DNA from 2 places in the Staphylococcus sp. SUC_1.2 genome. Region 2 is predicted to be linked to the other one. Evidence: riboswitches for the same ligand, from Rfam matches in the RefSeq annotation. Region 2 holds a riboswitch; the other holds the start of a gene.
What was found. Region 2 has a riboswitch for lysine ahead of NR218_RS02785 (amino acid permease). Riboswitches for the same ligand answer to the same signal wherever they lie in the genome.

Region 1 (4,712 bases), on a different contig from region 2:
TACCAACATTCTTTAGTTCAAATCTAAATTTGGAAGAATTAGAACATCATTTATCTATATCAAACAAAGGGGCAGAAATAACGAAAGCTGCTCGAATTATCGAACGTATCAAAAGTTTAGCAAATGAATTTTATTTAGATGGAAAAAATTTACGAAATAATTGAAATTTACAATGTGTGATGTATAATAAAGATAAATCTAAATCGTTGAAATAAATGAAGATATGATAATTTAATCTCTATCATACAGCAAGCCAACAATTGATGAGAATTTGGTTGATATATTAAATTATTACTCCTTCATATTTAGATGCTGGTAATCAGTATCCGGCTCAAGACCGTTATCTTATGAAGAGATATCTAGAATACATCTAGATAACTAGGGTGGTACCGCGACGAACTCGTCCCTTTTATAGGGAGGAGTTTTTTTATTTTCTTCAGCGATCATAGAATAAAATTTATGGAGGGTTTCGATATGGAACAAATTAATATTAAGTTTCCAGATGGCAATTCAAAATCATTTGACAAAGGAACTACTACAGAAGATATTGCACAATCAATTAGTCCTGGACTTCGAAAAAAAGCAGTAGCAGGAAAATTTAATAATCAACTCGTTGATTTAACTCGTCCACTTGAAGAAGATGGGGCAATTGAAATTGTTACACCTGGTAGTGATGAAGCTCTAGAGGTATTACGTCATTCAACTGCTCATTTAATGGCTCAAGCATTAAAACGAATTTATGGAGATGTTAAATTCGGTGTTGGTCCAGTGATTGAAGGCGGTTTTTACTACGACTTTGACATGGATGAAAAAGTATCATCAGATGACTTTGAAAAAATCGAAAAAACAATGAAACAAATTGTTAACGAAAATTATAAAATTGAACGTAAAGTGGTTTCTCGTGAAGAAGCAAAAGATTTCTTTAAAGATGATCCATATAAATTAGAATTAATAGATGCAATTCCTGAAGATGAGAATGTAACATTATATACTCAAGGTGAATTTACAGATTTATGCCGTGGTGTTCATGTGCCATCAACTTCAAAAATTAAAGAATTTAAACTGCTTTCTACTGCAGGTGCATATTGGCGTGGGGATAGCGACAATAAAATGTTACAACGTATATATGGTACTGCTTTCTTTGATAAAAAAGATTTAAAAGCACATTTAGACATGTTAGAGGAACGTCGTGAACGTGATCATCGTCGTATTGGTAAAGATTTAGAATTATTTACAAATAATCAACTTGTTGGTGCTGGTCTTCCACTATGGTTACCAAATGGTGCAACAATTCGCCGTGAAATTGAACGTTATATTGTAGATAAGGAAGTAAGCATGGGATATGATCATGTATATACTCCAGTTCTAGCTAACGTTGAACTTTATAAAACTTCAGGTCATTGGGATCACTATAGAGATGATATGTTCCCACCAATGAAATTAGATGAAACTGAAGAAATGGTATTACGTCCAATGAACTGTCCACATCATATGATGGTTTATAATAATAAACCACATTCTTATCGTGAATTACCAATTCGTATTGCTGAATTAGGTACTATGCATAGATATGAAGCAAGTGGTGCAGTATCAGGCTTACAACGTGTAAGAGGTATGACTTTAAATGATTCTCATATCTTTGTACGTCCTGACCAAATTAAAGATGAATTCAAACGCGTTGTTCATATGATACAAGATGTTTATGAAGACTTTGGTTTTGAAGATTACACATTCAGATTAAGTTACAGAGATCCTGAAGATAAAGAAAAATATATGGACGATGATGACATGTGGAATAAAGCTGAGTCTATGCTTAAAGAAGCAGTAGATGAAATGGGCTTACCATATGTTGAAGCTATTGGAGAAGCAGCATTCTATGGTCCTAAATTAGATGTTCAAGTTAAAACTGCAATGGGTAAAGAAGAAACCCTTTCAACTGCACAACTTGATTTCTTACTACCTGAACGATTTGATCTTTCTTATATTGGTAGTGATGGTGAAAATCACCGACCTGTTGTTATTCATCGTGGCGTAGTTTCAACTATGGAACGTTTTGTAGCTTTCTTAACTGAAGAAACTAAAGGTGCTTTCCCAACATGGTTAGCTCCAAAACAAGTTGAGATTATTCCAGTAAATGTAGATTTACATTACGACTATGCGAGAAATTTACAAGATGAATTAAAATCTCAAGGTGTTCGTGTAGAAATTGATGATCGTAACGAAAAAATGGGCTATAAAATTCGAGAGGCACAAATGCAAAAAATTCCTTATCAAATTGTAGTAGGAGATAAAGAAGTTGAAAACAACGAAGTAAATGTTCGTAAGTATGGCTCACAAGATCAAGAAACAATAGAAAGAGATGAATTTATCTGGAACTTAGTAGATGAAATTCGTCTAAAAAAACGTAGATAGTCTTGATAAAATAATATCCTTAATGTATATTACAAAGTAGTTAAATAAAAATGAGTTAGAGGTTGCATCTTTAAAAAGTAATACTTCAGAAGTTGATATGGAACGTATGTTGAAAGTATGAAAGGTAAAGATGCCGAAACAAATGATAACCATACTTATGATTTGTTGGGACAGTTATCGAATAGAAACTGTACTGTCACAGTTTGTGATGTGCTACCGATATAGATTAAGTAATGGGTGCATATCTTAACGGTATGTACCTATTTTTTAATTTGTAATTTGATTTACATATCATTTATAAAAATTAAATATGTTAATTATCTTCACATAACAAATAAATACTTAGCTAACCTCTACATTAAGAAAGGGAGCTTATATGAGTAAAGTTGAAAATCAAGATAGCGGTATGAAGAGAGGGTTAAAAGATCGTCATATCTCTATGATTGCAATGGGAGGCTGTATCGGTACAGGCCTATTTATGACATCAGGTGGTGCTATTCACGATGCTGGTGCATTAGGTGCGCTTATTGCATATGCAATTATTGGAGCTATGGTATTCTTTTTAATGACTTCTTTAGGAGAAATGGCTACGTATTTACCTGTTTCAGGTTCATTTAGTACCTATGCAACACGATTTGTAGATCCATCATTAGGATTCGCATTAGGTTGGAACTATTGGTTTAACTGGGTAATTACTGTAGCGGCAGATGTAACTATTGCAGCGCAAGTCATACAGTATTGGACACCTATGGCAGGGATACCAGCATGGGTATGGAGTTGTATCTTTATAGTTATTATTTTCGCATTAAACTCTTTATCTGTAAGAGTATATGGTGAAAGTGAATATTGGTTTGCACTTATAAAAGTGATTACAGTAATTATTTTTATAATTATTGGTATTTTAACTATATTAGGAATTATGGGTGGACATTTTGTAGGATTTGAGACATTTACTAAAGGTGATGGGCCAATCCTAGGTGGAAATCTTGGCGGTAGTTTACTTTCAATCCTAGGTGTATTCTTAGTTGCTGGTTTCTCATTCCAAGGTACTGAATTAATAGGTATTACTGCTGGAGAATCTGAGAATCCAGAACGTGCTGTCCCAAAAGCAATTAAACAAGTTTTTTGGAGAATATTATTATTTTACATCTTAGCCATCTTTGTTATTGGTATGTTAATTCCTTATAATAGTAATGCTTTAATGGGTGGAGATAACGATGTTGCAACATCTCCATTTACCCTTGTCTTTAAAAATGCAGGCTTAGCATTCGCTGCTTCATTTATGAATGCAGTTATTTTAACTTCAGTATTATCAGCTGGTAATTCAGGGATGTATGCATCAACACGTATGTTATATTCAATGAGTAAAGATAAATTAGCATTCGCTTCGTTTGGTAAAACGAATAAACACGGCGTGCCATATTTATCATTGATTGCTACTGGTGTACTTGTAGTCGTTATTTTCTTAGTACAAAAATTAAGCGGAAATGCTTATGAATACATTGTAGCTGCCAGTGGTATGACAGGCTTTATTGCTTGGGTAGGTATTGCAGTAAGTCATTATCGCTTTAGACGAGCATTTAATGTTCAACATCATCGTAAATCAGAATTGAAATATAAAGCGAAATGGTTCCCATTCGGTCCAATATTTGCAGGTATATTGTGTGTGATTGTGATTGTTGGACAAGATGTGGATTTCATTAAAACAGGGCACTTTGATCTTAATCGATTTATTATTACGTATATGGGTATTCCAGTATTTTTAGTATTCTTTATTTATCATAAATTAAGATATAAAACTAAAAAAATACCTCTTGAAGAAGTTGATTTAAGCCAAGATGTCTCAATGAATGAAGTAAAACATCACTAATTTCAAAAAACAATTGACATGCTTAATAAAACTTGATATGATTAGTATCGTTGATTACGAAACGAACCAAGTAGAAACACCCGTTTCTCACCTGTAGCGACGCAAAAAGCTGTTGGCAGGTTAATCATGTCACACAATTATTGTGTATGAGTGAAGAGCGGGCAAATATTGTCCGCTCTTTTTGCTTGGGAAAATTTCGTAAAATTTTGGGAGGTGTCAACCATAGCAAAAAATCAAACGCAAGTTAACGAAAAAATTCGCGCAAAAGAATTACGTTTAATTGGCCAAAATGGTGACCAAATTGGTGTTAAATCTAAAAGAGAAGCTCTTGAGATGGCTGAAAGAGTTGAATTAGATTTAGTAGTTGTTGCACCAAATGCTAAACCACCTGTTGCAAGAATTATGGATTATGGTAAATATAAATTCGAAC
Region 2 (4,712 bases):
TCATTACTTGTTGTTTTGCTACTTTATATAATGTGTGTTTAGCACCGAAGTAACCTTTAGCTAATTTAATCGTTTTTTTACGACGTGCTCTTGTTACTGTTCCACCTTTAACTCGTGGCATATTAAATTCCTCCTTAGATATAACAATTAATTATCGTACATTTATCAATTACAATTATTTTTTATAAGCTAATAATTGTTTTACTCGTTTCATATCGCTTTTAGAAACTAATTTAGCTTTACGTAATTTACGTTTTTGTTTAGTGTTTTTATTTGCAAATAAGTGTGATGTGAAAGCTCTTGAACGTTTTAATTGACCTGAACCAGTTCTTTTAACACGTTTAGCTGCTCCACGGTGAGTTTTCATTTTTGGCATGATTCATTTCCTCCTAATAATAGTGAATTATTTTTCGTTAATAGGCGCTAACATGATAAACATTTGACGCCCTTCCATTTTAGGTTTCTGTTCAACAGTGGCAATATCTTTACATTCGTCAGCGAATTTTTCTAATACGCGCTGACCAATTTCCTTATGAGTGATTGCACGACCTCTGAAACGAATAGAAACTTTACATTTATCGCCTTTAGATAAGAATTTACGACCATTTTTCAACTTAGTTTGGAAATCATGTTCCTCAATAGTTGGACTTAGGCGTATTTCTTTAACATTGATAACTTTTTGTTTCTTTTTCATTTCTTTTTCTTTTTTCTGCTGTTCGAATTTGTATTTACCATAATCCATAATTCTTGCAACAGGTGGTTTAGCATTTGGTGCTACAACTACTAAATCTAATTCAACATGTTCAGCCATTTCTATTGCTTCTCGTTTTGATTTAACACCAATTTGGTCACCATTTTGGCCAATTAAACGTAATTCTTTAGCGCGAATCTTTTCGTTAACTTGCGTTTGATCTTTTGCTATGGTTGACACCTCCCAAAATTTTACGAAATTTTCCAAGCAAAAAGAGCGAGCATAGAATGCCCGCTCTTCTCTCATACACATATAATGTGTGACATGATTAACCTGCCAACTGCTTGATGCGTCGCTACAGGTGAGAAACGGGTGTTTCTACTTGGTACGTTTCGTATTCAACGTTAATTATCATATCAGTGTATATCATATAAGTCAACAATTATTTTAATATTAGTGATGTTTTACTTCATCCATTGAAACATCTTGTCTTAAATCTACTTTATCTAATGGAATTATCTTCGTTTTATATCTCAATTTATGATAAATAAAGAATACTAAGAAAACTGGGATTCCCATATATGTGATAATGAAGCGATTTAAATCGAAATGACCTGTTTTAATAAAATCAACATCTTGCCCGATTATGACAATCACACAGAGCAAGCCTGCGAATATAGGACCGAATGGGAACCATTTAGCTTTATACTTCAACTCCCTTTTACTATGATGTTGTTTTTCGAAAGCTCTTCTAAATCTGTAGTGACTAATTGCAATACCTACCCATGCGATAAAGCCTGTCATACCACTTGCAGCAACAATATATTCATATGCGTCACCACTTAGTTTTTGCACTAAGAAAATAATAACAACTAAAATCGCTGTCGCAAATAAAGATAAGTATGGCACACCATATTTATTCGTTTTACCAAATGAATGGAAAGCTAATTTATCTTTACTCATAGAATATAACATTCGTGTTGATGCATACATACCTGAATTACCTGCTGATAAAACTGATGTTAAAATAACTGCATTCATAAATGATGCCGCAAAAGCTAACCCAGCATTTTTAAACACGAGTGTAAATGGAGAAGTAGCAATATTATCATCGCCACCCATCAATGCATTACTATCGTAAGGGATTAACATACCTATAACAAATATTGCTAATATGTAGAATAATAATATTCTCCAGAATACTTGTTTAATAGCTTTAGGTACAGCGCGTTCTGGATTTTCAGATTCTCCAGCTGTAATACCAATTAACTCTGTACCTTGGAATGAGAATCCAGCAACTAGGAAGACGCCTAGAATTGATAATAAACTTCCACCTAAGTTACCACCTAGAATTGGTCCGTCACCTTTCGTAAATGTCTCGAAACCTACAAATTCTCCACCCATAATACCTAGTATCGTTAAAAGACCAATAATGATAAAGATAATGACTGTTACAACTTTGATTAAAGCGAACCAATATTCACTTTCACCATAAACTCTAACAGATAAAGAGTTTAGTGCGAATATAATAACTAAGAATATACAACTCCAAACCCATGCTGGAATACCAGCCATAGGTGTCCAATATTGAATGACTTGTGCAGCAATGGTTACATCTGCTGCAACTGTAATAACCCAGTTAAACCAATAGTTCCAACCTAGCGCAAATCCTAAAGATGGATCTACAAAACGTGTTGCGTAAGTACTAAATGAACCAGGCACTGGTAAATACGTTGCCATTTCACCTAAAGATGTCATGAGGAAGAATACCATAGCTCCAATAATCGCATATGCAATTAAAGCACCTAATGCCCCTGCATCGTGTATTGCTCCCCCAGAGGTCATAAATAATCCGGTACCGATACAACCACCCATTGCTATCATAGAAATATGGCGGTCCTTCAGTCCTCTTTTGATTCCATCATCTTGATTTTCGACTTTTTTCATAGAAGCTCCCTTTCTTACAGTAGAGGCTAACTAAAATAGTTTTGTTGTGTTATGCGATGATTATGAACGCATTCAAATTATACTTCCAAATAGTTTATAATTCTTTAAAGCATAAAAAAATGGTTGCATACCTTTAGATATGCAACCATCTGCTTAATCTATGTCGGTAGCACATCACAAATTGTGACAGTACAGTTTCTATTCGATAACTGTCCCAACAAATGATAATTAAGGGTATCATTCATTTCGGCATCTTTACCTTCCACACTTTCAACATACGTTCCTTAATAACTTCTGAAGTGTTACTAATTAAAGACGCAACCTCTAACTCTTTTTTTAATTAACTATATAGTAATATACATTAAGCTATCATTTTTATCAATACTATCTATGTTTTTTCAAACGAATTTCATCTACTAAATTCCAAATAAATTCATCTTTTTCAACTGTTTCTTGATCTTGAGAGCCGTATTTACGTACATTGACTTGATTGTTTTCAACTTCTTTATCACCAACAACTATTTGATAAGGTATTTTTTGCATTTGTGCTTCACGAATTTTGTACCCCATTTTTTCATTACGGTCATCAATTTCTACACGTACACCTTGTGATTTTAATTCATCTTGTAAATTTCTAGCATAGTCATAATGTAAGTCAACATTAACAGGTATTATTTCAACTTGTTTAGGTGCTAACCAAGTTGGGAATGCACCCTTAGTTTCTTCAGTTAAGAACGCTACAAATCGTTCCATAGTTGAAACTACGCCACGATGAATAACTACTGGACGATGATTTTCACCATCGCTACCGATGTATGTTAGTTCAAAACGTTCTGGCAATAAGAAATCAATTTGAGCAGTTGATAAAGTTTCTTCTTTACCCATAGCAGTCTTAACTTGAACATCTAGTTTTGGACCATAGAATGCCGCTTCACCAATTGCTTCAACATATGGTAATCCCATTTCATCGACTGCTTCTTTTAACATAGTTTCAGCTTTGTTCCACATTTCATCATCATCCATATACTTCTCTTTATCTTCTGGATCTCTGTAACTTAATCTGAATGTGTAATCTTCAAAGCCAAAGTCACTATATACTTCTTGAATCATGTTAACAACACGTTTAAATTCATCTTTAATTTGATCAGGTCTAACAAATATGTGTGAATCGTTTAATGTCATTCCACGTACACGTTGTAATCCTGATACAGCACCACTAGCTTCATATCTGTGCATAGTTCCTAATTCTGCAATACGGATAGGTAGTTCACGATAAGAATGAGGACGATTATTATAGACCATCATATGATGTGGACAATTCATAGGTCGTAATACCATTTCTTCTGTTTCATCTAATTTCATTGGTGGGAACATATCATCTCTATAATGATCCCAGTGTCCAGAAGTTTTGTATAACTCAACATTTGCTAACACTGGAGTATATACGTGGTCATAACCCATACTTACCTCTTTATCAACTATATAACGTTCAATTTCTCTACGAATTGTAGCACCATTAGGCAACCATAATGGAAGACCTGCACCTACTAATTGATTATTAGTGAATAGCTCTAAATCTTTACCAATTCGACGGTGATCACGCTCACGACGCTCTTCAAGCATCTCTAAATGTGCTTTCAAATCTTTTTTATCAAAGAATGCTGTACCATAAATACGCTGTAACATTTTGTTATTGCTGTCACCACGCCAATATGCACCGGCAGTTGAAAGTAATTTAAATTCTTTGATTTTTGAAGTTGAAGGAACGTGTACACCACGACATAAATCAGTAAATTCACCTTGCGAATACAAAGTAACACTTTCATCTTCAGGTATAGCGTCTATTAATTCCAATTTATAAGGATCATCTTTGAAGAATGATTTAGCTTCTTCTCTTGATACAACTTTACGTTCAATTTTATGATTTTCATCAACAATTTGTTTCATCGTTTTTTCAATTTTTTCAAAGTCATCTGACGAAACCTTTTCATCCATATCAAAATCATAATAGAATCCACCGTCTATAACAGGGCCAACTCCAAACTTAACATCCCCATATAAACGTTTTAAAGCT

Region 1: it holds a riboswitch for lysine, as region 2 does, so the genes downstream of both, NR218_RS00910 (amino acid permease) here and NR218_RS02785 (amino acid permease) in region 2, are expected to answer to the same signal.

What each region holds. Positions count from the first base shown of each region.
Region 1 is NZ_JANJPM010000001.1:171,950-176,661, reverse strand. Features, by position in the region: gene dnaI (primosomal protein DnaI) at 1-164, shown strand, start outside; gene thrS (threonine--tRNA ligase) at 475-2,412, shown strand; lysine riboswitch at 2,461-2,636, shown strand; gene NR218_RS00910 (amino acid permease) at 2,789-4,282, shown strand; ribosomal protein L20 leader region at 4,345-4,472, shown strand; gene infC (translation initiation factor IF-3) at 4,496-4,712, shown strand, end outside.
Region 2 is NZ_JANJPM010000005.1:4,923-9,634, forward strand. Features, by position in the region: gene rplT (50S ribosomal protein L20) at 1-121, opposite strand, end outside; gene rpmI (50S ribosomal protein L35) at 176-376, opposite strand; gene infC (translation initiation factor IF-3) at 404-931, opposite strand; ribosomal protein L20 leader region at 954-1,081, opposite strand; gene NR218_RS02785 (amino acid permease) at 1,145-2,638, opposite strand; lysine riboswitch at 2,798-2,973, opposite strand; gene thrS (threonine--tRNA ligase) at 3,023-4,712, opposite strand, start outside.